One region of the Mesorhizobium sp. NPDC059025 genome, then DNA from elsewhere that is predicted to be linked to it. Evidence: predicted binding sites of a transcription regulator. Region 1 holds the regulator's gene; each other region holds the start of a gene.

Evidence for each region. The regulator PhoB, encoded in region 1, activates phosphate uptake and scavenging genes when phosphate is short. The targets are predictions, from matches to a motif close to TGTCATNNANCTGTCAT.
Region 2: the regulator PhoB is predicted to act here: its motif matches at 5,066-5,082, upstream of ACFWYE_RS12005 (alkaline phosphatase D family protein).
Region 3: the regulator PhoB is predicted to act here: its motif matches at 4,934-4,950, upstream of ACFWYE_RS23030 (DUF47 domain-containing protein).
Region 4: the regulator PhoB is predicted to act here: its motif matches at 4,678-4,694, upstream of ACFWYE_RS21430 (acetoacetate decarboxylase).

Annotation. Positions count from the first base shown of each region.
Region 1 covers NZ_JBHYIM010000007.1:70,043-77,773, forward strand. Annotated here, with positions in the region: gene ACFWYE_RS17955 (ATP-binding cassette domain-containing protein) at 1-505, opposite strand, end outside; gene ACFWYE_RS17960 (sugar ABC transporter permease) at 607-1,923, opposite strand; gene xylF (D-xylose ABC transporter substrate-binding protein) at 2,063-3,103, opposite strand; gene ACFWYE_RS17970 (ROK family protein) at 3,443-4,684, shown strand; gene phoB (phosphate regulon transcriptional regulator PhoB) at 4,730-5,419, opposite strand; gene phoU (phosphate signaling complex protein PhoU) at 5,439-6,146, opposite strand; gene pstB (phosphate ABC transporter ATP-binding protein PstB) at 6,184-7,008, opposite strand; gene pstA (phosphate ABC transporter permease PstA) at 7,023-7,731, opposite strand, start outside.
Region 2 covers NZ_JBHYIM010000004.1:144,060-151,790, forward strand. Annotated here, with positions in the region: gene ACFWYE_RS11980 (carbonic anhydrase) at 1-269, shown strand, start outside; gene ACFWYE_RS11985 (nuclear transport factor 2 family protein) at 355-771, shown strand; gene ACFWYE_RS11990 (M3 family metallopeptidase) at 909-2,954, shown strand; gene ACFWYE_RS11995 (TetR/AcrR family transcriptional regulator) at 3,020-3,631, opposite strand; gene ACFWYE_RS12000 (MFS transporter) at 3,703-4,986, shown strand; gene ACFWYE_RS12005 (alkaline phosphatase D family protein) at 5,153-6,730, shown strand; gene ACFWYE_RS12010 (hypothetical protein) at 6,738-7,013, opposite strand; gene typA (translational GTPase TypA) at 7,226-7,731, shown strand, end outside.
Region 3 covers NZ_JBHYIM010000010.1:216,020-223,750, forward strand. Annotated here, with positions in the region: gene ACFWYE_RS23010 (hypothetical protein) at 1-404, shown strand, start outside; gene ACFWYE_RS23015 (DUF930 domain-containing protein) at 494-883, shown strand; gene ACFWYE_RS23020 (FAD-dependent oxidoreductase) at 1,065-3,047, opposite strand; gene ACFWYE_RS23025 (inorganic phosphate transporter) at 3,249-4,250, opposite strand; gene ACFWYE_RS23030 (DUF47 domain-containing protein) at 4,256-4,897, opposite strand; gene ACFWYE_RS23035 (calcium-binding protein) at 5,194-6,414, shown strand; gene ACFWYE_RS23040 (VOC family protein) at 6,519-6,935, opposite strand; gene ACFWYE_RS23045 (aminopeptidase) at 7,125-7,731, shown strand, end outside.
Region 4 covers NZ_JBHYIM010000009.1:134,747-142,477, forward strand. Annotated here, with positions in the region: gene ACFWYE_RS21415 (inorganic phosphate transporter) at 1-1,505, shown strand, start outside; gene ACFWYE_RS21420 (transporter) at 1,636-2,658, shown strand; gene ACFWYE_RS21425 (patatin-like phospholipase family protein) at 2,676-3,836, opposite strand; gene ACFWYE_RS21430 (acetoacetate decarboxylase) at 3,865-4,614, opposite strand; gene ACFWYE_RS21435 (3-hydroxybutyrate dehydrogenase) at 4,817-5,605, shown strand; gene ACFWYE_RS21440 (MerR family transcriptional regulator) at 5,672-6,610, opposite strand; gene ACFWYE_RS21445 (LacI family DNA-binding transcriptional regulator) at 6,690-7,682, opposite strand.

The sequences.
Region 1 (7,731 bases):
TCAGGATCCGGGCGTTGAACAGGATGGCGCGGGCAATCGCCACCGACTGGCGCTGGCCGCCGGACAGTTTGACGACAGGCTCCTTGAAACGCTGGAAACGCGGATTGAGGCGCCCCATCACCTTGCGCGCCTCCGCTTCCATGGCCGCGTCGTCGAGCGTGCCGTATCTGGTCATCACTTCCCGGCCGAGGAAAAGATTGGCGGCGGCGTCGACATTATCGGCCAGGGCAAGCGTCTGGTAGATCGTCTCGATGCCATACTTCTTGGCATCGCGCGGATTGGCGATCGCCGCCTCTTCGCCATTGATGAATATCTGACCGGAATCGCGCTTGTAGGCGCCCGAGAGAATCTTGATGAAGGTCGACTTGCCGGCGCCGTTGTGGCCGAGCAGCGCAACGACCTCACCGGGATAGAGATCGCAACTGGCACCATCCACGGCACGAATGCCGCCGAATGCAATGGAGATGTCCTTCATTTCGACGAGCGGAGTTTGGGTCTGTTCCATGGTCCTGCCCTTTCTGGAGCGTTTCCGATTTCCGGAAACGCGGAAACACTCTGGCTCTTTGTTTTACGCAACTGCGGACGCAAAACCGCTGCGCAATTGCTCTAGACGCGCTTGCGGTACATGGTGTCGAGCCAGACGGCGACGACCAGCACCAGTCCCACGACGATGTTCTGGAGCGGCGTATCGAGGCCGAGCAGAACCATGCCCGACTGCAGCGATTGCATCAGCAAGGCGCCCAGCATCGCGCCAATGATCGTGCCGGAACCGCCGGCAAGCGAGGTGCCGCCGATGACGGCAGCCGCAATCACCAGCAGTTCGTCCAGCGTGCCAAGCGAATTGGTCGATGCATTGAGACGAGCCGATGAGATGGCGGCGGCGATCGCAGCCAGCACGCCCATGATCATGAACACCTTCATGGTCACCCAGCGCGTGTTGATGCCGGCGAGATTGGCTGCTTCCGGATTGCCGCCGATGGCGAAGACGTAGCGGCCGAAACGCGTGCGGTTGGTGACGAAGGTCATGACAAGCCCGACCGCGACCGCCATCAGCACGGGGATGGCGATGCCGTGGGCGATGAAGAGACCGCCCTCGGGGACCGTGATGTTGTTGGCGGCAGCATATTTGTTCACGACGCCGACCGGCCACGGATAGGAATTGGCGATCTTCACCGCCCCGAGGATGACCGCGCAGGAAATGACCCCGAGGAAAGCTTCCGCCCAGACCGGACGCAAGGGAAACTTGAAGCGCTTGCGCTGCACGCGGCCGTTGAACAGCATGGCGACCACTCCGGCGCACGCCACAAGGCCGAGCACCCAGCTCCAGGTCGATCCGATCGATCCGGCCGGACCACCACCCATGAGCTGGAAAGTTGCATCCATCGGCGCCACCGTGCGGCCGCTGGTGATCCACCAGGCGACCCCGCGCCAGATCAACAGGCCACCGAGCGTGACGATGAAAGCCGGCACCTCCAGATAGGCGATGATGAAGCCTTGCAGTGCACCGATTGCGAGGCCGACCACGATGCCAGTTGCCAGCGCAATGATCCAAAGCCACGGATTGCCGAGCTGCATGCCCATCACCCGGATCAGGAATTCGGCCTGGGCCACGCCCATGACCATGCCGATCACCCCCTCGACCGAACCGACCGACAGATCGATGTTTCGCATGACGATAACCAGCACCATGCCGGTCGCCATGATGGCGACGGACGAGGTCTGCACCGACAGGTTCCAGAGATTGCGCGGCGTCAGGAAGAGGCCGCCGGAAAGCAGATGCAATCCCACCCAGATGATCAGCAGGGCAGCGACCATCCCAAGCATGCGGGTGTCCAGTTCGGTCGCCTTGAGAAAGCGCCCGACCGTGGACAGTTCCGCAGCGCGGGCGCGATCGACCGGCGCATTCGAGGCCGTATCAGTCATGATATTCCTCCCAGACCACACACCGCCTTTGGCGGCATGGCGTGCCACTTTACAGGGACTTTTGAGCTCCGGGGGTGGGAGCCATTGCAAAAAGACCACGGCTCTCAGGCCGTGGTCTCGTTTGTTGCCGCGGGCGCGCTTAGTTGCAAGCCTTGACGGAACCGGCCTTCACGCCCTGGCAGACGACATCCTTGGAAACCCAGCCGGCGTCGATGACGACGTTGAGATTGTCCTTGGTGATCGCGACCGGGGTCAGGAACACCGACTTGACGCTGTTGCCGCCCGGGGTGGTGAAGTCGGTGACGTTGGCGATGTCGCTCGTCTTCTTGCCGTCGGCGAGTTGCGCCGCGATTTCCGCGGCATTCTTGCCGAGATCACGGGCGTCCTTGAACACCGAAACGGTCTGCGTGCCCAGCGCGATGCGGTTCAGCGCGGCATGGTCGCCGTCCTGGCCCGAGACCGGAACGGAACCCGCCAGGCCCTGTGCCGCCAAGGCGGCAATCGCTCCGCCGGCGGTGCCGTCATTGGCGGCCACGACGGCATCGACCTTGTTGTCATTGGCGGTCAGGAATTGCTCCATGTTCTTCTGAGCATTGGCCGGCAGCCAGCCGTCCGTGTAGGCCTCGCCGACATTCTTGATCTTGCCTGCGTCGATTGCTGCCTTCAGCACTTCCATCGAACCTGAGAACAGGAAATCGGCATTCGGGTCGGTGCTGGAGCCCTTGATGAAGACATAGTTGCCTTCCGGCTTGACGTCGAAGACGCCCTTCGCCTGCAACCGCCCGACTTCCTTGTTGTCGAAGGTCAGATAGAAGACGTCCTTGTTTTCGATCAGACGGTCATAAGCGATGACCGGAATGCCTTCGTCCACGGCCTTCTGCACAGCCGGGCCGATGGCGGAGGTGTCCTGCGCCAGGATGACAAGGGCGTTGGCGCCCTGCGAGATCAGGCTTTCGACGTCGGTGAGCTGTTTGCCGGGATTCGACTGCGCGTCAGCGGAAATATATTTGTCGCCTGCCGCCTCGATCGCCTTTTTCATGGCGGCTTCGTCGGTCTTCCAGCGCTCTTCCTGGAAGTTGGACCAGGACACGCCGATTACCTTGTCCTTCGCTTCGGCGACAGCGGAAAGCGCAAGCGTCATGGCGGCACCCGCCAGAATGGCGGCCGTAAATTTCCTCATTTTTTCCTCCCCGCGCCCAAGGGCGCGCTTGTGTGCGTTGGCCGTTGGAGAAGCTTTTTTTCGAGCTTCGAAAAAATAATCGCGCAGGCACAGCCTTCTGTCAACGGGATTCGAGTCCTTCGCGATATTTTTTTCGGATCACGAAATAATAGTGACGACGAGGGCATGTTCTGCCACTATCTGTGGAGGAGCGCGCTGTCGCGACGGCAGGAGCGAAACGGGTTTTGCATTCGCTCATGCATCGACCTATGCACGAACAGCGCATCTGGAACGCCATTGGCGGCCCAAGCGCAACGGCCTCGGTGTCCACGGGGCCGGCGGGGGAGGAACGGCAAGGACATGACTGTCGGGATCCGTCACGACGATTTGCGCCGCAGGAACCGCGCGATGGTGATTGCTGCCGTGCGTCGCTCCGGTGAGCCGTCCCGCACGGAAATCACCGCCATCACCGGCCTCAGCCATTCGACCATTTCAGCGATTTCGTCTGATCTCATCGCGGAGGGCATTCTGCGCGAGGGCCGCAGTGAACCGACGGCATCGAAGCGGGGGCGTCCGCAAGTGGGCCTGCAGCTCGATCCCGGCGCAGCGGCTGTGCTGACGGTCGTTCTGTCGCTCAACCTTTTGACGGCCGCAGCCATCGACTATTCGGGCAAGGTCCTGACGGAAGAAACACGCCGTCTGGACACACTGTCTCTGCCCCGGGAAGCGCTGGTCGATGAATGCGTCGAGATGGTCCGGCGACAGCTCCACGACCGGAGCCTGGCAAGACATCGGGTCCTGCGCATAGCTTTCGCAGTTCAGGGCACGGCAGATTCGCATGCGCGCACCATGCTGTGGACGCCAATCACCCCGCATGGCGATATCCCCTTTGCCGATATCCTGGAAAACGCTTTTGGCATTCCCGTCATCGTCGAGAACGACTGCAACATGATGGCGGTCGCGCTGCGTTGGCGCGGCACGGACCGCTATCGTGACGACTTCATTGCCGTTCTGCTTTCGCACGGCATCGGCATGGGCATCGTGCTCAATGGCGAATTGTTCATCGGCACCCAGTCGTCCGGCGGCGAATTCGGACACATGATCCACCGGCCGAATGGCGCGCGATGCCGCTGTGGCCGCCATGGCTGCGTCGAGGCTTATGCCGGCAACTATGCAATCTGGCGCAGTGCCCACGGGCTCGATGAAAACACCGAACCGGCCGCTGACATTCCCGACGACGAAATGCAGAGGCTGGCTGAAAAAGCACGCGCAGGCGTCGGCCCCGAACGCGAGGCCTATGAACGCGCAGGCACAGCCCTCGGCTACAGCCTCGGTTCACTTTTCGCCGTCATCGACCCTGCCCCGGTAACCTTTGTCGGCATCGGTGCAACGGCCTTCGATCTGATCGAGCCGGCATTGCGGCGGGCAATTGCCCAGACCGCCGGCGGACAACATTCGAATTCAATTGTCTTTGATACGGAACCCAAGGAGCAGATGCTGATCCGCGAAGGCTGCGCCATGCGCGCGCTGACCTTCATCGATCAGGAGATCTTCGCGCTTGGCGGTCCGATGGCTCCCATCCCTCAGCTTCTGGAGGTCTGAGCCGGCGATCAGGGCGCAATAGCGATGAACCGGCCTTGTCCCTGATCAATCCTCGCGGATGGCGTAGCCCGAGCCGCGTATCGTGCGGATGACGTCCGGCATGCGGCCATTGTTGACCGCCTTGCGCAGGCGCCCGACATGCACATCGACTGTACGCTCATCGATATAGATCGTCTCGCCCCAGACATTGTCGAGCAGCTGGCTGCGCGAGAAGACCCGCCCGGGATGCCGCATCATGAATTCCAGCAGCCGGAACTCCGTCGGCCCGAGCCGGATCTCGCTCTTCTTGCGGTAGACCCGGTGCGACTCGCGGTCGAGTACGATGTCGCCGACCTTGAGCACGGAAGACAGCACCTCGGGTTTCGCGCGGCGCAACAGTGCCTTCACGCGTGCCATGAACTCAGGCATCGAGAATGGCTTGACCAGATAATCATCGGCGCCGGTGGACAGACCGCGCACACGGTCGCTTTCCTCGCCGCGTGCCGTCAGCATGATCACCGGCAGGCGCTCGGTCTCCGGTCGCATCCGAAGCCGCCGGCACAATTCGATGCCGGATACTGCCGGCACCATCCAGTCGAGCACCAGGAGATCCGGCACATTTTCCTGAAGCCGGATTTCGGCTTCGTCGCCCCTGGCTACTACCTCGACCTGGTAGCCCTCGGATTCCAGATTGTAGCGGAGGAGGACGCCCAACGGCTCCTCGTCTTCCACCACCATGACACGCGGCGCGATCATCTTGCCGTCCGTCCCGTGGTCAGGCCGCCGGAACGGCAGCAGCCGTCTCGTCGAGCTTTGGCCGGTTGGGCGGCAACTGCTCGCCCGTCAGCACGTAGAAGGCGTTCTCGGCGATGTTGGTGACATGGTCACCGATGCGCTCGAGATTCTTGGCGCAGAACAACAGGTGCGTGCAGGCCGTGATGTTGCGTGGATCTTCCATCATGTAGGTGAGAAGCTCGCGGAAGACGGACGTGTATTTCACATCGATCCGCTCGTCGTCAGCCCTCAGTTGGGCGAGCCCCTCTGCGTCCCTCGCCGCATATTTCTCGACGACACCGTCGACCTGGTCGAGCACCAGATGGGCCATCGCGTCGATCGAATGCGAAAGGTCGCGCGGCGTGGCGCCCTGTCCGACCGCGCCGACTCGCTTGGCGATGTTCTTGGCCAGGTCACCGATGCGTTCCAGATCTCCGGCCATGCGGATGGCGCCGACCACGGCGCGCAGGTCCTGCGCCATCGGCTGGCGCTTGGCAATCAGCGTGATTGCCTTGGTGTCCAGCTCGCGCTGGCGCGCATCCATGATCGCATCGTCCGACACGACCCGTTGGGCAAGTCCATTGTCTGACTTCAGCAGCGCCTTGGTGGAGCTTTCGACCATCGAGCTCGCCAGTTCACCCATGTCGCTGATGAGCCTGCTGATTTGTCCGAGCTCTTCGTCGAACGATGCGACGGTATGTTCGCCCATATCTATGTCCTCTTTTTCCTCGGCAGCAATCGCTCACTCAGCCGAAACGGCCGGTGATGTAGTCCTGCGTGCGCTTGTCGTCGGGGTTGGTGAACATCTTGTCGGTAGCACCTTCCTCGACCAGGTAGCCGAGATGGAACATCGCCGTGCGCTGCGAGACGCGGGCGGCCTGCTGCATCGAATGGGTGACGATGACGATCGTGTAGTTCTGGCGCAGTTCGTCGATCAGTTCCTCGACCTTGGCGGTCGCAATCGGATCAAGCGCCGAGCACGGTTCGTCCATCAGAATGACTTCAGGCGACACCGCGATGGCGCGCGCGATGCACAGACGCTGCTGCTGGCCGCCGGAAAGGCCGGTGCCGGGCTCGTTGAGGCGATCCTTCACTTCGTTCCAGATTGCAGCCTTCTGCAGGCTGGATTCGACGATACGGTCCATCTCCGCCTTGTTCTTGGCAAGGCCATGGATGCGCGGTCCGTAGGCGACGTTCTCGTAGATCGATTTGGGGAACGGATTGGGTTTCTGGAACACCATGCCGACGCGGGCACGCAGTTCCACGACGTCGATCTTCGGATCGTAGATGTCTTCGCTATCGAGGGTGATCTTGCCACCGACCTTGGCCGCATCGATCGTGTCGTTCATGCGGTTGAGGCAGCGCAGGAAGGTCGACTTGCCGCAGCCCGAAGGGCCGATCAGCGCCGTCACCTGATTCTGGCGAATGTCGAGATTGACGTCGAAGAGTGCCTGTTTCTCACCGTAGTGCACGGTCACCTTGTCGCCGCGCATCTTGATGATTTCGTTCGTCTGGGCGCTCATCTGGCTGCTCACTGCCTGTTCGAGGGTCTTTTCCGTCATGATATTCATATCAGGCTCCCTTTCTACCAGCGCCGTTCGAAGCGGCGCCTGAGCACGATCGCTGTGATGTTCATGGCCATCAGGAAGACCAGAAGGATGATGATTGCGCCGGACATGCGTTCCACGAACGCGCGTTCAGCTTCGTTGGCCCACATATAGATCTGCACCGGCAGCGCCGTCGCGGGATCAAATGGGGTTGCGGGATAGTTTGCGACAAATGCCACCATGCCAATCAGCAGCAGCGGCGCCGTTTCACCGAGTGCGCGCGCCAGGCCGATGATCGTGCCGGTCAGGATGCCGGGGGCAGCCAAGGGCAGGATGTGCTGGAACACCATCTGCATCTTCGAAGCGCCGAGACCGAGCGCGGCCGAGCGGATCGAAGGCGGCACGGCCGCGAGTGCGGCACGCGTTGCGATGATGATCGTCGGCAGCGTCATCAGCGTCAGCACCAGGCCGCCGACGAAAGCGGCCGAGCGCGGCATGCCGAGGAAGTTGACGAATACGGCGAGGCCGAGCAGACCGAACACGATCGAGGGCACGGCTGCCAGATTGTTGATGTTCACCTCGATCAGGTCGGTGAACCGGCTCTTCTTGGCGAACTCCTCGAGATAGATCGAGGCGGCGACGCCGATCGGCAATGCAAGCAGAAGCACGATTACCATCATGTAGAATGAACCGATGATGGCAACACCGAGGCCCGACGTCTCGGGGCGGCTCGAAGCCCCGAATGTG
Region 2 (7,731 bases), on a different contig from region 1:
ATTTCATCGGCAAGTGGATGAGCCTGATCGCGCCGGCCGCCGAAGCTGTTTCAGCCTCGACCATGATGACGACCGGCGAACGGCAGACGGCGCTGGAGCGCATCTCCATCCGCTATTCCATCGCCAACCTGCGCACCTTTCCCTGCGTGAAGATTCTGGAAGGCAAGGGCAAGCTCACCCTGCACGGCGCATGGTTCGATATTTCAACCGGCGAGTTGTGGGCGATGAACAACGAAACCGGCGATTTCGAACGGCCCGATATCAGCTGAAGACAACCACGGGCGGCACCGCCGGCCGCGTGCGCTTCACTTCTCATCCATACAGGCCTAGGTTGCATGGAGGAGGTGTCGTCCTGTGCCAGTTGTCGGCTCGTCGAAACTCTGTCTGGTCGTCCTTTACGTCCTGATGCTGGGTTCAGCGCGGGCTGACGACAACACCGTGATAGGCCGCTGGTATTCAGCACTGCTGGTTGCAGACCGCGGCCAGCTCGCGGACATGCTGACCGATGATGCCCGCATCCGATTGCAGGATGTCGATACCGAACAGAACAAGCAGCAGTTCCTTGCTTCGATGGACGAATGGCAGGGCGCGGTATCAGGCGCAAACATTCGGCATCGCATCGAAAGCGCCGACAACGGTCTGGTCACTGTCGTCGTCTGCTACGACTTTCCCGGTAATGATCTTCTGACAAGAGAGGTGTTCGCACTGAGCGACGAACGCATCACCGCATCCTCGCAAGCGACCATTGCGGAAAATTGCGACGGCTTCTGAGAAACCTGCGCCAGGCCCTTCGTCGCTGGCTATCCGACGCGGGCCGGCGGGGCCTGTCGTTGCACCGGCGGTCCCATCGGCCTACATCGGAAAGATATTGTCGTTCCGCCTTCCTCACGTTCAGCGAAAGTCCCCCAATGTCCGTATCCGATCTCGCCGCCCATGCTTTGACCAACTGGCAGGGGCCGCTCGGTCTTCCCGATTTCACGAAGATCGGCGATGAAGACTTTGGGCCGGTGTTCGAGGCGGCGCTGAAGGCGCATGAGGCGGAAATCGATGCCATAACCGCCAACACCGAACCGGCTACCGTCGAAAATACACTGCAGGCACTGGAGCTTGCCGGTGAAGCGCTCGACCGCGTCTCCTCGATCTTCTGGTGCCGGGCCGGTGCCCATACCAACGACGCCATCCAAGCCATGGAGCGCGAGGTCGCGCCGAAGATGTCGCGGCATTTCTCGGCAATCTCGATGAACGAGAAGCTGTTTGCCCGCATCGACGATCTCTATCAGCGGCGCGATGGCCTGAAGCTCGATGGCGAGACGTTGCGTGTCCTGGAACGGACCTGGAAAGGGTTCGTCCGCTCCGGTGCCAAGCTTGACGCCGAAGGCAAGAAGCGGCTTGCGGCGATCAACGAACATTTGTCTTCGCTTGGCACCACCTTCGGCCAGAACGTGCTGGCCGATGAGCGGGAATGGGCACTGTTTCTCGATGAGGCCGACCTTGCCGGCCTCCCCGATTTCCTGAGAAGCGCGATGGCGGAGGCCGCCGAGACGCGCGGCCAGAAGGGCCGCTATGCGGTGACGTTGTCGCGGTCGATCTACGAACCCTTCACCACCTTCTCCGAGCGTCGCGACCTGCGTGAGGGCGCATGGCGCGCCTTCACCCGGCGTGGCCAGAACGGCGGCGCCAGCGACAACACCGCGGTGGTGCGCGACATGCTTAGGCTGCGTGCCGAGAAGGCGAAGCTGCTGGGTTATGATTCCTTTGCCGCGCTGAAGCTCGACGACACCATGGCCAAGACACCGAAGGCCGTGCACGACCTGCTCGACCCGGTCTGGGAGAAGGCGCTGGAGAAGGCTGCGGCCGACCAGAAGGAACTGCAGCGGCTGGCGGTTGCTGCCGGCAGCAACGAACAATTCGCTGCCTGGGACTGGCGATTCTACCAGGAGAAACTGCGCGCCGAAAAGTTCGCTTTCGACGAGGCCGAACTGAAGCCCTATCTGCAGCTCGACCACGTCATCGCTGCCTGCTTCGACGTGGCGACGAAGCTGTTTGGCCTCACCTTCGAAGAGAAGAAGGGCATTGCCGGCTGGCATCCGGATGCGCGTGTGTTCGTGGTCAGGAACCCCGACGGATCGGAGCGCGCGCTCTTCCTGGCGGACTATTTCGCCAGATCGTCCAAGCGGTCCGGTGCCTGGATGAGTGCGCTGCAGTCGGGCTACAAGCTGGGCAAGGGTGCGAAGCCGATCATCTACAACATCATGAATTTTGCCAAGCCGCCCGTCGGCGAGGCCGCCTTGCTGTCAGTGGACGAGGCCAAGACCCTGTTCCATGAATTCGGCCATGCGCTGCACGGCATGCTGACCGACGTCACTTGGCCGTCGGTTTCGGGCACTTCGGTCAGCCGCGACTTTGTCGAGCTGCCTTCGCAGCTCTACGAACATTGGCTGACGGTGCCGGCAGTGCTGGAAAAACACGCACTGCATGTGAAGACCGGCAAGCCGATGCCAAAGGAACTGCTCGACAAGATGCTGGCGGCGCGCACGTTCGGCGCCGGCTTCGCCACGGTCGAGTTCACCGCCTCGGCGCTGGTCGACATGGCCTATCATGCGCGTTCGGATGCACCGGCCGAACCGCTGGCCTTCGAGACGGAGACCCTTGAGAAACTCGCGATGCCGGACACGATCGCCATGCGCCATCGTACTCCGCATTTCAGCCATGTCTTCGCCGGTGACGGCTATTCAGCCGGCTACTATTCCTACATGTGGTCGGAGGTGCTCGATGCCGATGCCTTCTCGGCCTTCGAGGAAACCGGCGATCCGTTCAATCCGGCTCTGGCGAAAAAGCTGCGGGAAAACATCTACGCGGCCGGCGGCTCGAAGGATCCGGAAGAGCTCTATACCGCCTTCCGCGGCAAGATGCCGACCGCGGATGCCATGATGGTGAAGCGCGGGCTGACCTGATCCTGTTCCTCATGCCTGTCCGGTGGATGAGGCGCTGGAGGGCCTGCTAACGCGCTAGCGCGGCGCTAGCCTTTCAGGCTGGCGCCGATCAGAAGGTCGGCCTGTTTGGCAACCGACTGCGAGGGACCGCCCGGGCCGAAGATCTGGCTTGAGATGTAGGCGCCTTCGATGAGAAGCAGCAGGCCGTCGCCCAGCGTGCCGGGGTCGGCCGCCCCCATCTCCTTGGCCATGGCGCGCAGACGACGGCGCAGTTCGCGCTTGTTCTCTTCGCTGACCACGCGCGCGGGGTGACCGGGTTCGGGGTATTCGACCGCTGCATTGGTCATGCCGCAGCCGCGGTAGCCCTGTTTCTGCGAGCGTTTGCCGACGCGCGTCAGGAACGCGATGATCTGAGCCCGCGCATCGCCCTGATGCGCAGCCACTGCTTCGTCGAAACGCTCCCAGAACTCGATGTCGTATTTACGCAGATAGGATGCCGCGAGCTCGTCCTTCGATGAAAACGAGCGATAGAGGCTTGGCTTGGTGACGCCCGCCTTTTTCACGATCTCGTCGACGCCGATCGCCCGGATGCCTTCGCGGTAGAAGAGCTCATGCGCGACGCCGAGGATTTTCTCGGCCGCCGGCGGCAAGGCTGCGTCTCGCGAAACGCTGGGTTCAATATTTTTGTCAGTGGGCATGAGGTGTTCCAATTGACATGTTACTAACCGGTACGTACACATTCGGCAACTGCAACGTACCGGTCAGTAACATGATAGTCCAGCCCCGCCCGTTTGGCCAGCGCTACGCCTTCGTCGTCGTTGCGGTCATCTTCCTCTCCCTGCTCATCGCCGCGGGCCTGCGTTCCGCGCCCTCCGTGATGATGCTGCCGCTGGAGAATGATTTCGGCTGGCGCCGCGACGTGGTGTCGCTGGCAGCCGCCATCGGCATTTTCCTTTATGGCATGACCGGTCCTTTCGCCGCCGCGCTGATGGAACGCATCGGCCTGCGCAAGACGGTGATCGGTTCGCTGGTGGTGATGTCGGCATCCACCGGGCTTTCGCTGTTCATGACGCAGTCCTGGCAACTCATCGCCACCTGGGGTGTATTCTCCGGCGTCGGTTCGGGCGCTGTCGCCACCGTACTCGGCGCCACCATCGTCAACCGCTGGTTCAAGACCAACCGCGGCCTGGTCATGGGCCTGATGTCGGCGTCCAGCGCGACCGGCTTGCTGATCTTCCTGCCTTTCCTGGCCTGGCTTGCACAGTCGGGTGGCTGGAAGCCGGTGGCGCTCGTCATTGCCATCGCCACCGCAGCTCTGGTGCCGTTGGTCTGGCTGCTGGTGCCGGAGCGGCCGGCGTCGATCGGCCAGGTGCGTTTCGGCGCCGAACCCGACGATGTGCCGCCGACGCCGCCAGCGGCAGCCGGCAACTTCATCTCCCATACGCTGAGCACACTGCGCGAAGCAGCCAGGACACGCGTGTTCTGGTACCTCTTTGCCACTTTCTTCATCTGCGGCTTCACGACCAACGGTCTTGTCGGCACGCATCTGATCGCGTTCTGTGCCGACAATGGCATCAACGAGATCCAGGCTGCCGGTCTGTTGTCGCTGATGGGTATCTTCGACCTCATCGGCACGACCCTGTCGGGCTGGCTTACCGACCGTTTCGATCCGCGCAAGCTGCTCGGCGTCTATTATGCCATTCGTGGCCTCTCGCTGATGTATCTGCCTTATTCCGGTTTCTCGGCGACCGCGCTCATCGTTTTCGCGGTGTTCTACGGGCTGGACTGGATCGCCACCGTGCCGCCGACGTTGCGTTTGTCCAACGAAGCCTTCGGTGATGCCAAGGGACCGCTGGTGTTTGGCTGGATTGTTGCCGGCCATCAGGTCGGCGCGGCTACGGCCGCGTTCTTCGGCGGAGCTATGCGGGAGTTCCAGGGCAGCTATGAGCTTGCCTTTGTCATTGCCGGCATGACCGGCATCATCGCCGCCTGCCTGTCGCTGCTGATCAACACCAACCGCCCAATGCTGGAGCCGAAAGAGCAGCCGGCCTGATTCCAGAGCGTTTCCGTTTTTCACGGAAACGCTCTGTCTTCTTTTGCTGGAATTATCCCAGCGGCGGCAAACTGTGGACCGTCAAGAAAGTTTCACGTCTCCGAAATGCGGCTGAAACAATGGCCAAGGACCTTGGCGGCACCCATTCGCCGCCAAGGAGCCAGCCATGAGCAAGCCAACCAGCATCAACCGCCGTGCCTTCATCGTCTCGACAGGGGCAGCTGGCCTGGTCGGATTGTCGGGTTTGGCCATGCCTTATTATTCGCGTGCGAACACGCGGCCGGCCTTTACCCACGGTGTCCAGTCGGGCGACATCGACGCGATATCAGGCATGATCTGGACGCGCGCCGACAGGCCATCGCGCGTGCAGTTCGAAGTGGCGACGACGGAAAGTTTCGCCAATGCCGAACGCCTGGCACCGCTCAATGCGCTGCCTGACAGCGACTATGCGGTGAAACGCCTGCTCACAGACCTGGCGTCGGACCAGGACATCTTCTATCGGATGACGCTTGCCGACCTGAATGACATCAACGCGGTGTCCGAGCCGATCGTCGGCCGTTTCCGCACCGCGCCGACCTCGCGCCGCTCCGTGCGCTTCGCATGGTCGGGCGATACCGCCGGCCAGGGCTGGGGCATCGATGAGGTCGGCATGAAGACCTATGCCTCGATCGCCAGGCACACGCCCGATTTCTTCCTGCATTCGGGCGACACGATCTATGCCGATGGCGCCATGAAGGACGAGGTTGATCTCAAGGACGGCACAAAGTGGAAGAACGTCGTGCTCATCGACGAGAAGCGCAAGGTTGCCGAGACGCTCGACGAATATCGCGGGCAGTGGAAATACAACCTGCTCGACAAGAACCTGCTTGCCATGAACGCGGCACTGCCGACTTTCTTCCAATGGGACGACCATGAGGTGGTCAACAACTGGTCGAGCTCGAAAGATCTGACCGCCGACGACCGCTACAAGGAAAAATCGATTGCCGTGCTGGCGGCACGTGCCGGCCGAGCCTTCCATGAGATGACGCCGATCCGCTTCACGCCGGCCGAGCCCGGTCGGGTCTATCGCAAGATCGCGTATGGTCCGCTGGTCGACGTCTTCTTCCTCGACATGCGCTCCTATCGCGGCGCCAACGGCCCGAACCTGCAGACCGAACTCAACGCGGGCTCGCGCATGCTGGGCGAGCAGCAGACCCGCTGGCTCAAGCGCGAGCTCGCCAATTCCAAGGCCACCTGGAAGGTGATTGCCGCCGACATGCCGATCGGCCTGGTGGTGTGGGACGACGCCGCCAACAAGAAAGGCTCGGAAGCGGTCGCCAATGGCGACAACGGCCCGGCCAAGGGGCGCGAGCTCGAATTCGCCGACCTGCTGCGCTTCATCAAGAATGCCGGCATCACCAACACGGTCTGGCTGACGGCGGACGTACACTACACAGCAGCCCATCACTACAGCCCGGATCGCGCGCAGTTCCAGGATTTCGAGCCGTTCTGGGAATTCGTCTCCGGGCCGATACACTCCGGTACCTTCGGTCCCAACGATCTCGACATGACCTTCGGGCCGGAAGTGAAGTATGTGAAGGCGCCGAGCGCCGAGCAAGGCCAGAACCTGCCGCCTTCCGCAGGCTTTCAGTTCTTCGGCCTTGTCGACATCGACGGTATTACCGGGCAGCTGACCGTCAGGCTGATGGATCGCGACGACAACGAGCTCTACAAGACGACGCTCGATCCGGTTCGGGCTGCGTGATCTGGGATCAGTGCTCGAAGCAGGCGGCGGGCACGTTTGGCCAGGTCGCCTTCTCACAACCGATATCGGCCTGGCGCTGCTTGAAGGCGGCGCTAACCGGGCCGGTAACGATCGGGTCGACCCCGTCCGGAGCGTCCGCAAAGAGCTTTTCCGCCTGCGTCGTCACCACGGCCATCGGCTTGTCGGCGGGCGTTGCTGCCGACCATGCGCCACCCAGCGCCAGCAAGGCGACGAGCGTGGCCGAGAGGGAGATCATCACGAACCGGTTCAGACTGCGTATCATGGACGCCCGAATGCTCCACAGCGGAAAAGGTTCCGCGTTTGGTTAATGAAATTCTACGCTGCTGCCACTTAACAAAAGGTGACCAACCAACTGCCGGCACGCCGCCCCCTTTCGCAAATGCGAAAAACCCTGTATGAGCCGCGCAACTGAAAAAGGCGGCGTCTCGATTTGACTATCCGGGCGTGCTGCCTGAACAACCTCCGAGACCCAGCATGAACATCCGCAATATCGCGATCATCGCGCACGTCGACCATGGCAAGACCACTCTGGTCGACCAGCTCCTCAAGCAGTCCGGCTCGTTCCGCGAGAACCAGCGTGTCGCCGAACGCGCGATGGATTCGAACGACCTCGAAAAGGAACGTGGCATCACCATCCTGGCCAAGGCGACTTCGGTCGACTGGAAGGATACCCGCATCAACATCGTCGACACCCCCGGCCACGCCGACTTCGGTGGTGAAGTCGAGCGCATCCTGTCGATGGTCGACAGCGCCATCGTTCTGGTCGACGCCGCAGAAGGCCCGATGCCGCAGACCAAGTTCGTGGTCGGCAAGGCGCTGAAGGTAGGCCTGAAGCCGATCGTCGTGATCAACAAGATCGACCGCCCGGACGGCCGCCACCAGGAAGTCATCAACGAGGTGTTCGATCTGTTCGCAGCCCTCGATGCCACCGACGAGCAGCTCGATTTCCCGATCCTCTATGGTTCGGGCCGCGATGGCTG
Region 3 (7,731 bases), on a different contig from region 1:
TCGGTCTGCGCACCGTCCAATCCGGCAGTTCGCGCGTCAACCCCTATGAGGAACAGGCGCTGTGGCTCTACACATTCGACAAGGGCCGCATCGAGCGCGTGCTGGACGGGCTGATCGTCGAGCACGGGCTTGGCGAAAACAACGGCAATTGCGAGGGTGAATTCACCACGACGAAGCGCACCATCACGCCCGGCCCGAAGACAGACGCGCGCTACCGAGCGCTCAAGGTGGAGCAGACGGAGACCCTCGCCACCTCGACACGAAAAGGCGACGATTGCGTGAGCGACGAACGGCCGGGAAAGGCCGCACGGTTCGAACTTGTCTATGAAAAGGGCCGTTACGTACTGTCGGGCAAGACCGAGATCGACCCGCTTTTCTCCACGATCGAAATCGGGGAACCGTAAGCTGGACAAGGGTGCCGTTGTCCCCCGCGCGGACGAGCGACGTCACGACGGGTTGATCAGCCGGCGAAAATATGGTGGCTTCCCGTGCCATGAGAACAGCTTTGCTCACCGTGCTCGCGCTCCTGACGGCGAGTTCAACCGCCCACGCCCTCGACAACCGCCTGAAAGCCGGGCTCCTGAAGCTCGATCCGCAGACGCGGCTGGAGCAGCGCTGCGACGCGGAGGTGCTCGACCGCATCACGCATGACGATCCGCACTACAAGGCCGACCGCGTCGTCGCTTATGCCTTCGGCCAGCCGGAAATGACCGACGACTCGATCAAGAGCAAGGTCGCGGCCTTCCGCAGCCGTGGCGAGTGGTACCGGCTGAAGTTCAAATGCGAGACGGCGCCCGATCACATGGAAGTGCTGAACTTCAAGTACCGGATCGGCGACAAGATCCTGAAAGAGGACTGGTCGAAATATTATCTCTATCCATAACCGCAAAAATCGCGGGTTCGGGATTGTACTTCACCCAGCAGCTGCGCAACGAAGAGGCTGATCGCCGGCATGAGCGCGATGGTCGAGATCACGCTGGCTGGCGCCGATCGACGCGCATCCTGACGGTACGGGCCGCCACCGGATCACAGGTCCGTCGGAAACCGGCGGAGCCGCCGAAGCCCTACAGGCCGAGTGCGGCCTTGCGCCCGTCATGGATGGCATAGGCAGCCTGCCGTGGCGCACTGCAGTCGCCGATCGTCGTGAAGACAATGCCGCGGGCCTGGAGTTCGACGGCGAGGCCGTCCTCTGCCCTGTTGGTGCCGGCAAAGACGAGCGAGTCCGCCGGATGCTCCTGCCTGGTGCCGGTGAGCAGCGATGCGATCGCGGCCGTCTTGCCATCCCAGTGGACGACGGCGCTCTCGGTCAGGAAGCGCACGTCAAGTCTCGCCAGCGCGCGCCGCAGTGGTGCGTCGGCAGCCATGCGCTGCAATTCCTTGCCAACGAGCGGATCGGGTGTCACCAGCGTCACCGCGTGGCCATCCTCGGCTAGCCGCCAAGCCGTGCCGCAGCCTTTCCAGTTGCCGCCATCATCGAGCACGATCACCCGCTTGCCCGGCCTTGCCTCACGCGCCATCACGGCCTCCGCCGAAAGCACGGCGCCCGCGCCGGGGATCGCGTCGAACTGCGGCAGCGCCCGCTGGAACGCGCCATCCGGCGGCTGCGAGCCGGTCGCGACGATGACGTGGTCGACACCTTCGCGCGCGACATCGTCGGCCTCGACATACTGGCCGTAGCGGATATCGACCTGGAGCTTTGCGAGCTGGCGCTGGTACCAGTCGATCAGATCGATGATCTGGGCGCGGCGCGGCTGCATGCCGGCAAGCCGAAACTGCCCGCCAAGCCGGTCCGACGCTTCCGCGAGCGCCACCCGGTGGCCGCGCTCGGCCGCCACGCGCGCGGCTTCCAGCCCGGCCGGACCCCCGCCGACGACAAGCACACGCTTCGGCTTCGGCGCCGGCGTGAACCGGTCGCCGCCCCACTCCCATTCGCGGCCGGCCGACGGATTGATGACACAGCTGATCCAGTAGTCGCGCGAGCGCCGGCCCCAGCACATCTGGTTGCAGGACAGGCAGCCGCGAATGTCCTCGGCCTGACCGGCGGCTGCCTTGTTGGCGAGGTGCGGGTCGGCGATCTGGCCGCGCACGATGGAGACGAGATCGGCGCGATCCTCGCTGAGCACACTCTCGGCATTCTCAGGCGTGCGGATGTGGCTCTCGGCTGTCACCAGGGCATGGCGCACGGTGGATTTCAGCACCGCCGCCAGATCGGCGCCGAGCTTTTCCGGATAGAGGAAGGTCGGCATGATCTTGTAGAAGTCGAAATAGCTGCCCGAGCCGCAGGTCACATAGTCCATCAGGTGATCGCGGTCGTGCCGGTCGATGATCTCGGCCAGCGCCTCGCGCGACAGCGCCACCTCGACATCCGGGTCGTCATTGATGGCAAGGCCGACGATGAAATCGTCGCCGCAAACACGTCGGATGCGGCTCATTACCTCGCGGCTCATGCGGGTGCGGTTCTCGAGGCTGCCGCCCCAGGCATCGTCGCGGCGGTTCGACCACGGCGTCCAGAACTGGTCGAGCATCGAATGATAGGCGGCCCAGACCTCGACCCCGTCGAAGCCGGCCTCGCGGCAGCGCCGCGCGGCCTGGACGAAGCCGTCGATCGTCTCCTCGATATCGGTTTCGGTCATGCGGTGCGAACCGTCGGAATCGTGGTAGCTCGGCAGGCCCGACGGCGACCAGCCGGCATGGAAGGAGTTGTCGGCATCGGCGTGCTGGCCGACATGGTAGAGTTGCTGGATGGCGACGGCGCCATTGCCCCTGATCGCCTCCGTCACCTTGCGGAAATGCGGGACCACACCGTCATCGGATGGCCGGAAATTGCCGCGGGTCAACACCGCCGCCCGATGCACGGGCATCGGCTCGACCACGATCATGCCGGCGCCGCCGATGGCGCGCTCGGCATAGTAGCCGACATGCTGCCGGGTCGGCAGGCCCTCCACGGCCATGTTGGCGGTGTGCGCGCCAAAGACGATGCGGTTACGCAGGGTGTTGCCGCGCAAGGTGACCGGCGTGAACAGACGCCTGAATTGCCGTTCGGACATTCTGCCTCCCTGGGGCGTTGCGCGCGCCGGTACCCGCTGCCATTTCGCCTGCCACGGCAGGACGATGCCGCCCATGGACCGACAATCGGGGCCGGCAGTCAATGTGAACGAAATTCCCGCGCGGTTGAGCCAGGGGCAACCGAGCCGAATAAGGGCAACCTGCCCTTCCGCATTTTTCAGGGTATCCGAGGGGTTTTCCGGCTAGAACAGGCTGAGCGCCAGGTAGGTCAGGGCGGCGATCGCGGCGGTGGCCGGCAAGGTCACCACCCAGGCGATGACGATATTGCCGGCAATGCCCCAGCGCACGGCCGAAACGCGGCGCGCCGCCCCGACGCCGATGATCGCGCCGGTAATGGTGTGCGTGGTCGAGACCGGAATGCCGAGCCAGGTCGCCGCGAACAGGGTGATGGCGCCGCCGGTTTCGGCGCAGAAGCCCTGCATGGGATTGAGCCTGGTGATCTTGGAGCCCATCGTGTGCACGATGCGCCAGCCGCCGAACAGCGTGCCGATGGCCAGCGCGCTCTGGCAGGTGATGACCACCCAGAACGGCACGTAGAATGTGTCGCCGAGCATGCCCTGCGAATAGAGCAGCACCGCGATGATGCCCATGGTCTTCTGCGCATCGTTGCCGCCATGGCCGAGCGAATAGAGCGAAGCAGAGAAGAACTGCAGGACGCGGAAGGAACTGTCGACGGCGAACGGCGTCTGGCGCACGCACACCCAGGACACGATCAGCACAAGGACGAGCGCCAGCACGAAGCCGGTGAGCGGCGACAGCACGATCGCCGCCACCGTCTTCAAAAGGCCGCTCCAGACGATGGCACTGAAGCCGGTTTTGGCGAGACCGGCGCCGACCAGCCCGCCGATCAGCGCATGCGAGGAGCTGGACGGGATGCCGGCGAGCCAGGTGACGATGTTCCAGACGATTGCCCCGGTGAGCGCCGCGAAGATCACGCCCGGCGTGACGATGTCGGCATTGACGATGCCCTTGCCGATGGTCTCGGCGACATGCAGGCCGAAGACCGTGAAGGCGATGAAGTTGAAGAAGGCCGCCCACAGCACGGCATATTGTGGCCGCAGCACCCGGGTCGAAACGATCGTGGCGATGGAGTTTGCGGCATCGTGCAGGCCGTTCAGGAAATCGAAGAACAGCGCGACGCCGATCAGCGCGACCAGGATCGGGAAGGCGATGGTCGGGTCCATGTCGCTCAGACGTTCTCGATGACGATGCCGCTGATCTCGTTGGCGACGTCCTCGAAACGGTCGACCACCTTCTCGAGCTCGCCGTAGATCTCGGAGCCGATCATGTAGGCCATCGGATCGGTCTTGCCGTGGCGGCGGAAGAGATCCTTCAAGCCCTGCTCATGCAGGTCGTCGGCGCGGCCCTCGACGCGCATCACCTGCTCGGCGATGGCGTTGAGCCGTGTCGCGTGGGTGCCGATATTGTTGAGCAGCGGGATCGCCTCCGCGACCAGCCTGGCCGCCTCGACGATGACGACGCCCATCTCCTGCATCAGCGGGTCGAATTCGCGCTTCTCGAACAGCTTCACCGTCTTGACGGTCTTGTGCATCATGTCGATGGCGTCATCCATCGACTGGATCAGGTCCTTGATGTCGCCGCGGTCGAACGGCGTGATGAAGGAGCGGCGCACCGCCAGCAGCACTTCCGCGGTGATCGCGTCGGCCTGGTTTTCGAGCTCGACGATCTCCTTGCACCAGCGCTCGACATCCTTGCCTTGCAGCAGCTGCTGCAAGGCTTCCGCGCCGCCGACGACGGTGCGGGAATGCTGTTCGAACAGGTCGAAGAAACGGTCTTCGCGCGGCAACAGCCGCCTGAACCAGCCCAGCATGATTTCTCTCCGCATCGTCTGCAAGTCGGCAAGCCAATAACGCCTTTATGCCGGATAACGCAAACAGATAGCCGGCTTTTGAACATCCATTCGCCCAACCGGATCTGCGGCAGGCGGGACGGCTAAGGCCGCACCGGGTCATAAAATGGTCAAGTTCCGTATGCCACCATCGCTCCGATACCGAAGGGAGCGCATGCGCTCCGGCAGGCCATGGGACGGCAACGGGCCCGCCGAGGTGTCTGGCGTGCAGCAAGCGCCGCAGGGCTATGGGGCTTGTCACGGAGATGAGATCCACCATGGCCTATATTCCCGGTACTGAAAAAGACGATCAGCTCTACGGTAGCAACGGCACCGACCAGATCCTCGGTTTCGGCGGCAAGGACCGTCTTTTCGGCTTTCGCGGCGACGACAGCATCAAAGGCGGCGACGGCGACGACCAGCTCTGGGGCGACGAAGGCAATGACACCCTGTCGGGAGATGCAGGGCGCGACGAGCTTCATGGCGGCACCGGCAACGACACGTTGCATGCGGGTCTTGGCGGCGACGTGCTCGACGGCGGCGACGGCAACGACACGGTGAGCTACGCCGATGCCCCCGGCTACATAACGCTCGATCTCGAACTGGGACGCGGCGTCGGCGATCCGCAATATTACCCCGACAGGGCCCAGGATACCTATGTGGGCATCGAGAATGTCGACGGCTCGGCCTTCGACGATTCCATGGTCGGCAGCACCGCCGCCAATGTGCTGCGTGGCGGCGGCGGCAATGATTTTCTCTCCGGGGAAGCCGGCGACGACACGCTGGACGGCGGTAGCGGACGCGACCGGCTCTATGGCGGGAACGGCAATGATGTGCTCGACGGCGGCGCCGGCGGCGACAAGCTGTGGGGCGGTACCGGCAACGACACCTATGTCATCGACAGCGCCGACGACCGCGTCGACGAAGCCGATGATGGCGGCATCCCTCCCAACGGCATCGACACCGTGAAATCGAGCCTGTCCGTCTCGCTCTCGAACACGACGATCTTCAAGGGCGACATCGAGAACCTGACGTTGACCGGCAGCGGCAATCTGAACGGCAGCGGCAATGATCTCGACAATGTCGTGACCGGCAACACCGGCGCCAACAGGCTGGATGGCCGCGCCGGCGACGACACGCTGGCCGGCGGCTTCGGCAATGACACGCTGGTCGGCGGCGACGGCAACGACACATTCGTGTTCGACAGCGCGCTCAACCCCGGGTCGAATGTCGACAGGATCGCCGACTTTTCGGTAACCGACGACACGATCTGGCTGGACAATGCCGTCTTCACCGCGCTTGGCGCGCCGGGCGCACTCGACGAGACCGCCTTCCATGTCGGCGTGGCGGCGCATGACGCGAACGACCGCATCATCTACGACCCGGCCACCGGCCACCTGACCTACGATGCCAATGGCGACGCCGCCGGCGGCTTCACCGACTTCGCCGTGCTCGAAGCCGGCCTCGCGCTGACCAGCGCGGATTTCATCGTGGTGTAGTGCTTGCCCTCCGCCGCGCCGGGTGTGCCCGGCGTGGCGCTGGGAAGGACGCTCTGGACAGTTTGGCGCAAACGGGAACTCCGTCATTCCGGACGGTTTCCCGATCAGCCCTTCGCCGCCAGCACCAGCCAGGGCACGCCGAACCTGTCGGTGACCATGCCGAACCGCTCGGCCCAGTCGACCTCGGCCAGCGGCGTCGTCACAGTGCCGCCTTCGCCCAGCGCTTCGAAGATGCGGCGTGCCTCATCGGCGCCTTCGATGTGCAGGGAGACGTTGAAGCCCTGCATCGGCCTGTGCTGTTCGGCCGGCACGTCGTTGCCCCTGAGTGTGGATTTGCCGAGGCTGAGCTCGGCGAAGCGGACCTGGTCGGCGGCAGCGGCCGTCGATCCCGGCGGCAGCGCCTTGTCTTCATTGGCGCCGAACGTGTTCATCTCCGTGATCACCCCGCCCATCAGCCGGGCATAGAATTCGAACGCCTGCCGACACACGCCGGCGAAGGCCAGTTGTGGTGCGATGTTCATCTGCAGTTCCTCCATGTGCGGGCGGCACCGCCCTTCGCTGGTCGCCCTCGCCCGCCGCCCGCGTGCAACGTCGCTGCAGGTCGAACGCGAGGGCTAGCGCTGGGTTCCTGTTAAGTTGACCCTTGCAGGCCTTGACGAAAATCGCCGCGCCTGTTGAGACCGTGCCGGTGGAACAGGGCGGGGCAGCCGGTGAAGCGTGTTTTTCGTTTGCTCGTGGCGGCGGTCATGGCGTCCGGTGTGGCCGGCTGCACCAGCATCTCCTATTATGCGAAGTCGCTCGAGGGCCATGTGCAGATCATGGCCGCGCGGAAAAACGTCGGGACACTGATCAAGGACCCGGCGACGCCCGGGGCGCTGCGCGCCAAGCTGCAATCGGCCAGCGCGATCCGGCGCTATGCGACGGAGGCGCTGGCGCTGCCCGACAACAGCAGCTACCGCAGCTATGTCGACATCGGCCGCGAGGCGGTGACCTGGGCGGTGTTCGCGGCGCCGCAGTTCTCGCTGACACCACGAACCTGGTGTTTTCCGGTGTTCGGCTGCGTGCCGTATCGCGGCTATTTCGACCGCAAGGAAGCGGCGGAAAACGCCGTCGCACTGCAGAAGGAAGGGTTCGACGTCCATGTCACCGGCGTCACCGCCTATTCGACGCTCGGCTGGTCGAGCGACCCGCTGCTCTCGACCATGCTGGGTCCGGACGACACCTTCCTGGCCAGCCTGATCTTCCACGAGCTGGCGCATCAGCGCCTTTATGTGAAAGGCGATTCCGCCTTCAACGAGGCCTTCGCCGTGGCGGTCG
Region 4 (7,731 bases), on a different contig from region 1:
CGATCGTGATTGGCGGGCTGGCCTATGTCGGCTATGCGCTGAGCCAGGATCTGACCAGCGCCGTGGCCGTGCCGTGGATCCTGCTCGGCCTCGCGCTGCTGATCGCGCTTGGCTTCGAATTCGTCAACGGCTTCCACGACACCGCGAATGCGGTCGCGACCGTGATCTACACGCATTCCATGCCGGCGGAACTCGCCGTGATGTGGTCGGGTTTCTTTAATTTCCTGGGGGTGCTTACAGCCAGTGGCGCTGTCGCCTTCGGCATCATTTCGCTGCTGCCGGTCGAACTCATCCTGCAAGTCGGCTCGAGCGCCGGTCTTGCCATGGTGTTCTCGCTGCTGACGGCGGCGATCATCTGGAATCTCGGCACCTGGTATCTCGGCCTGCCGTCCTCATCCTCGCACACGCTGATCGGTTCGATCGTCGGCGTGGGCCTCGCCAATCAGTTCCTGGCACCGGCCGGCAGTGCCACCAGCGGCGTCGACTGGACGAAGGCGACGGAAGTCGGCATGTCACTGCTGATATCGCCGCTGTTCGGTTTCGGCATGGCAGCGCTGCTGCTTCTGGTGATGAAGCTGCTCGTCCGCAACAAGGCGCTCTACGAGGCTCCGAAGGGCAACACACCACCGCCATTGTGGATCCGTGCATTGCTCATCTTCACCTGCACGGGCGTGTCCTTCGCGCATGGTTCCAATGACGGCCAGAAGGGCATGGGCCTGATCATGCTGATCCTGATCGGCGTTGTTCCGACCGCATTCGCGCTGAACCGCACGCCGGACGTGAACTACCTGGAGGCCTACAAGACTGCGGCTGCACAAGTAGACACAGTGCTTGGAAAGTATGTGAAGCCGGGCATAACTGTCACGGATGCCAAGGCTGTCGTCAGTGAGGCCGTTCGCACGAAGACCTGGACCGACCAGACGACGCCGGCGCTGCAGACCTTCATCCAGCAGACCAACACGCTGGTATCGCCTTATCCGTCGGTAGAGAAGCTGCCGATCGAGCTGGTCAGCAACGCACGCAATGACATCTACCTGATCGGTGAAGCGCTGAAGCTGATCGACAAGAAGAAGCTGTTGCCGATGCAGGCCGATGACCTGAAGGTGGTGACGGCCTATCACAAAGCCGTCGACAACGCGACCAAGTTCATTCCGCTCTGGGTCAAGATCGCGATCGCGCTGGCACTCGGCCTCGGCACCATGGTGGGCTGGAAACGTATCGTCGTCACTGTTGGCGAAAAGATCGGCAAGACGCACCTGACCTACGGCCAGGGTGCTTCCGCCGAACTGGTTGCCATGGGCACGATCGGCGCCGCCGATATGCTCGGGTTGCCGGTCTCCACCACCCATGTTCTGTCGTCGGGTGTTGCCGGCACGATGGCTGCGAACGGTTCCGGCCTGCAGTGGTCGACGGTGCGCAACATGTTGCTCGCCTGGGTACTGACGCTGCCGGCTTCGATTGCGCTGGCCTTCGGCCTCTTCGTGCTGATGCGTGCGCTGTTCTAGGCGCGCGCCGCCTCGGACCAGCGAGGCTGGCGCGGCTTCACCGCGCCAGCCTTTTCGTGGTTTTTGTCACGGGACTTTGTCCCGAAGGACTTTCGGATCGTTCTCGACCCAATCAAGGCTCCATGCATCGATGAATGAAGCACCGCGTTTCAACCTTCCGGGCCACGAGAGCAGCGAGCAGGTGCCCGGCCTGATCTTTGCCTATCGTGCATTGCCGGGCCAGCCAGCCACGGTTCTGGCGCAGAAGGACATCGAGGCCGCGCTCGCCTCGGAAGAAGGATGGGTTTGGCTGCACGTCGATCTGGTCGACCAGCGTGCGCATGGCTGGGTAGGGCACGCCTGCCAGCTGCCTCATGCGTCGCGCGCCATACTGGAAGGGCACGACAGTCTCGTGCTTGGTCATGAGGATGGGGTGGTGCATGGCGTGTCGGCCGATATGCACAAGGATATCGAGCGTCGATCGAGCACCATCGGCCGGCTGCATTTCGCGGTCACCGAACGCCTGCTGGTGACCGGACGCCGGCATTCCCTGGAAGGTGTCGACCAGTTGCGCCGTGCACTCGGCGACGGGTTGAAGCTGCCCACGGCCTTCGATCTGTTCGAGGCGATCGTCGGAGCCTTCTGCAAGAACACCGGCCTGAGGCTCGGCGAGGCGGCACGACAGCTCGATGAAGTGGAAGACAATCTCGTCACCGAACGGCTGAGCGATGAACGGCGGCGGCTCAAGGAAGTACGTCGGCTGGCGGTTGCCTTGCACAGGCCGGTTTCCGGCATGGTGGCTCTGTTCGAGGATGAAGACCGCGAGGAGTGGCAGCTTTCCTCGACTGCTCATGCGGTGTTGCAGCGCCTGTCGACCCGGCTCGAACGACTCGACCGCGAGATCGTCATGATCAACGATCGCGCCAGGTTGCTGCAGGAGGAAATGGCGGCGGAACTCGCCGACGAATCCAACCGCAGCCTCAAAGCCATGGCCGTGATGAGCGCACTGCTTCTGCCGGGTACGCTGGTGGTCGGAATTTTCGGCATGAACACCGCAGGGTTGCCGTTCACGCACAGCGAGACCGGCTTCCTGTGGGCGGTCGGGCTCGGCGTTGGCGCGACCGCGCTGTTTTATTGGCTCCTGCGTCGCGCCGGTGTCAGCCTGCGCTTCTGATCTCAGCGATCCGACCTTCAGGTCGGATCCTCGCGATGCAGGTCGTGAATGGCCACACCTTCCACATTCGTCGGCGGCGTCAGCCATTGATGGTGGCGCAGGGTCCGCTGTGTATCTTCCAGCCCCATGTCCCAGTGCTCGCGCATCGAAGTGCCGGAGAATTCGTAATCCTTCGCGTGCCCCTCATAGCCCTTGTGCTGGTAGATGAGGTGGATGATGTTGACGATTCCGGCGTCGGAATAGTCCGCGATCAGTGCCTCTTCCTCGGGAGTGCGCATCTCCGCCGGCACGCGCTTCAGCGCGTCGAGAAGCTGCATCTTGAGGCCATGGATGCGCTTGAAGTTGTCGGTGTTCTGGCGCGTGCGGCTGGAATACATGATGTCCTTGTGGCGCGACAGCACATCCGGCATGCCACGCGGCAGCACACCGCGAGCGCTGAACAGATCGACCTGGAAAACCAGCGAGCTGCGGTCCTCTTCCTGGTCGAGCAGATATTGCAGAGGCGTGTTCGAGACGATACCGCCGTCCCAATAGTATTCGCCTTCGATACGGATCGCGGGAAAGGCCGGCGGCAAGGCACCGGAAGCCATGATATGCTCTGGCCCGATACGCACCTTGTCGGTATCGAAATAGACGAAGTTGCCGGTACGAACGTTGACCGCACCGACGCTCAGGCGTTTGCGGCCATCGTTGAGCACATCGAAGTCGATCAGTTGCTCAAGTGTGTCTTTCAATTCCGCCGTGTCATAAAAACTGGTTGCGCCCTCGGCCCCAGACTGCTCCAGCCATGGGTTTGGGAAACGTGGCTTGAAGAAGCCAGGTTGTCCCATCGTCATTGTCATCCAGGAACTGGTGCGGTTGCGGATGTCGCGATAGATGTCGCCTTCCGGCGTATAGGCCCAGATCTTGCGGCCGGAAATCGTCTGCCAGAACTGTTCGAGCCGCTGCAGGCGTCGGCTCGGCTCATTTCCGGCGATGATCGAGGCATTGATGGCTCCGATCGAAACCCCCGAAAGCCATGTCGGCTCGCAACCGGCATCGGACAAGGCCTGGTAGACGCCGGCCTGATAGGCGCCGAGCGCACCGCCGCCCTGCAGCACGAGCGCGACCCGATCATACTGCGAAGCGATTTCCTGGATGGTGGCGTTGTTCGCCTTCGTTTTGTTGCGGTCCAGCACGGTCAACTCCGGCAGATGATGGAAACGGTCAGCGCGCGCCGGCGAGGTAGTCGTGGACGACTTCGCCGAGGCCGAGGGTGAGGTCGGCAGTGAAATGCAGTGCCGAAACGACTTCGAGCACCGGCAGGCGTGCCACATCGGCCATGACATGCGGGCGCAGGTCGAGTGCCGCAGGGGCGGCCCAGGCCTCTTTCAACGTGATGTCCGCCAGGTGGTAGCGCACGAGCTCGCAGATGCGCGGCGTGCCGTCGACATGCGGAATGATCTTGACCAGGAAGTTCGGCGCGGTCAGCGCGGCCATCACCTGTTCGCGGTCGGCTTCGCGGTGCTTGTAGCCCATCGTGCCGGTAGCACAGAGCACGGAACCATAGTGCAAGGTGCCGACGACGACCTCGCCTTCATTGACGATCTTCGGGTTGGCCAGCTTCTTCGGGAAGCCCCACAATTCGCGGCCGCCGGCGATCGGAGCATCGTCGTCCAGATACATGGAATGGACGTAGACGCCGTGCTCGCCATTGAAGCGTACGGGAATGACCTGGCCGCTTTCAGTGTAGTCGCCGAAACCTGTGGAGTCCGGCATGCGGATGAATTCGTATTTCACCAGCGGTTCGCCGTCTATTTCCAGCGGCGCCGGCACCACCGCTTCCAGCGCTTCACGCGTGGTGCGGTAGGTGATGATGACATATTCGCGGTCGAAGAAACGATAGGGGCCCGGCGGGAAAGAGGGATTGGTCAGCGGCATGGCGTAAGCGCGCTTCACGACGTCGGCGATTTCCAAGCTGTCACCTCGGGACTGAAGGATGTCACATCAGAAATAACGAATGTCATGTTGCATGGCAGCATGACGGGTTTGTGTCGGGTCGATGAACGATTTCAGTCGTTTGACGGTTCCCGGATGAAATCGACACATGTTTGTGATGGAAACTTGCTGCAATGCACCTAGTTAGAATGTCACTTCAACCGCCAGCCGAGAGATCATCATGGGTTCCCTGACTTCAAAGAACGCGCTCGTCACCGGCTCGACCAGCGGCATCGGTCTCGCCATTGCCCGAGCCTTTGCCGCCGAAGGCGCCAACATCACCATCAACGGGTTGGGTGATCCCGCCGACATCGAGAAGGAACGCGTGGCGATCGAAGCGGATTTCGGCGTCCAGTGCCGCTATTCCGGCGCCAACATGTTGAAGGGCGAGGAAGTGACCGCGATGGTGCAGGAGGCCGAAAAGGCCTTCGGCAGCGTCGACATCCTGGTCAACAACGCTGGCATCCAGTTTGTCGCGCCGATCGAGGAGTTTCCCGACGACAAATGGGAAGCGATCATCCGCATCAACCTGCTTGCGGCGTTCTATGCGATCAAGGCGGCACTGCCCGGCATGAAGACGCGCAAATGGGGCCGCATCATCAACACGGCATCCGCGCATGCATTGGTCGCTTCGCCTTTCAAGTCGGCCTACGTCTCTGCCAAGCATGGCATCGCCGGCCTCACCAAGACGGTGGCGCTCGAAGCTGCGCAGGACGGCGTGACCGTCAACGCGATTGCACCGGGATATGTGTGGACGCCGCTGGTCGAAAAGCAGATTCCCGACACGATGAAGGCACGCAACATGACGGAAGAACAGGTCAAGCATGATGTGCTGCTGGCGGCCCAGCCGACCAAGGAATTCGTGACGGTGGAAGAAATCGCAGCGCTTTCGGTGTTCCTCTGCTCGGATGCCGCGAAACAGATCACCGGCACGACGCTGCCGGTCGATGGCGGCTGGACGGCGCAGTAGGCCTCCCACAGCACGGACGACAAACCCGGCGCGGGTTGGCTGCGCCGGGTGCTCTGACCAAGCGGATCAGTGACTGGGCGAAACCAGCAGCGGCATCATTGCCTCGTTGATCCATTGCCACTCGTTGCCGGGTTTCTGGCCCGCCTGCTCGCCGCGCAGAATGGCAAGCATTTCCTGGTAGCGCGCCGAACGGGCGTGATGTTTTCTGTATTGGCCGAGATGCCAGTCGAGGAAGGCGCGGTCAGGTTCCCGGCGCATCGCTTTCGCCGATTTCTCCAGCCACTCGCGGGCAATGGCCGCACCTGTCGGCGATAGCGGGTCCTTGCCTTCGTCGATCGCGGCCCTGACCCTGGCCAGGGTTGAATTCGCCGCTTCCGCGTAAGACTCCGGGTCGAATTCACCGTTCCACATCGTGGCTGTGTCCGCCTGCATTTCTGCCAGGAAGCTCTCGTCGGTGATCATCGCGGTGATCTCGTTCCAGGCATCGATCTGGCGTGCCGTCGGATCGTCCGGCAACTCCGGCATGGAAGCGTCGATCATCTGCCGTTTCCAGTCTTCGCCCATGTCGGCGTGCACGGCCACCTTGTCGTAGAACCGTTCCATCATGCTTCGCATCTGCGTCTGGGACAGGGTTGTCATCGTCCAAAGTCTCCTCAAGTCGGTTTCGGTTGGCTGGTCGATCCTGAGCGTGGTGCGCAGCACGGAGGCGATGCGGCGGCGGGATGCAATCTCGGTTTCCAGTGTATCGAGCCGCATCGCCAGGACCTCTTTCAGCGAAAGACGCCGGCACAGGATCTTGCTGATGGCGGCCAGGCTGATGCCGGCTTCCCGCAACGCACGGATCAAGTCCAGGCGGGCGACATCGGCATCGGAGTAGACCCGGTAGTTGCTGAACGTCCGGGTTGCCGGAGGCAGCAGTCCCTTGTCGGAATAGAAACGGATCCGCCGCACCGAGATGCCGCTCAGCCGTGAAAGGTCGCCGATCGTGTGCATTTTCTCGCTCATGGAATCGTCCTAACGTCTCCACCAGGTGGAGGGTCAAGCGCGGTTACAAGGCTTTTTTGCGCAGGGCTCTTTGCGGAAGCTAGCCGTCGCTTTTCCTGTCGGCCGGCGCCGTGGAGTTGCGTATGACAAGCACTCCGGAAAGCAGATCGTCGTTTCCGGCAGCTGCTCCGCTCCCATCGATCGCCGCCGCGACCGCGCGTTTGGCGATCTCCTCGACAGGCTGGCCGATGGTTGTGAGCCTGGGTGTTATCAGCCCGGCGAGCGGAATGTCGTCGAAGCCGATCACGGAAAGCTCATCGGGCACCTTGATGCCGAGATCGTCGGCCGCGCGCAGAAGGCCAATGGCCTGCTGGTCGTTGGCGGTCGCGATCGCAGTCGGGCGCCTGGCCCGAGTGCGATCGAGCAGCCGGCGACCGAGTGCTTCGCCGGAGACGTAGTCGAAATGGCCTTCGATGATCTCCGGCTTTATGCCCGCGGCGTTGAGATGATCGACAAAACCTGCTCGGCGCGCTCGGGAAACCGGTGCGTCGGCTGGGCCCGCAATGTAGGCAATGGTGCGATGGCCGAGCCCGATCAGATGGTCTGCCGCAAGTGCGGCGCCGCCATGGTGATCGACGGACAACAGGCCATGGCCAGCCAGGCGACGATCGACAACGACGGTCGCCGTATCGCCTTTCCAGCCCCGCGACTGGCCGGATTGGATCGGCACCACGATCAAGCCCGTGGGGCGGCTCTTCAACAGACTTTCGATCTGCGCCACCTCGATCTCGGGATCGTCGTTGGTGATCGACAGAAGCACCGACAGGCCGGAGCGGAAGGCGATGGCCTCGACATGCTTGGCAAGCTCGGCAAAAAACGGATTGGTGATGTCGGGGATCACCAGGCCGATCATGTCGGTGCGGCGGCGGCGCAGGCCGCGCGCCACATGGTTCGGCTTGAAGTCGAGTTCGCGGATCGTCGCCTCGACCCTTTCGCGCAGCGCGGCGCCCACGGTTTCGTTCTTGGCCAGAACGCGCGATACCGTTCCGATCGAAACCCCCGCCTGCCGGGCAACGTCCTTGATGTTGATCACGCTGGTTCCACCCGAATGTCGTGGCGATTGTGCCACATTAGAGCGCCGC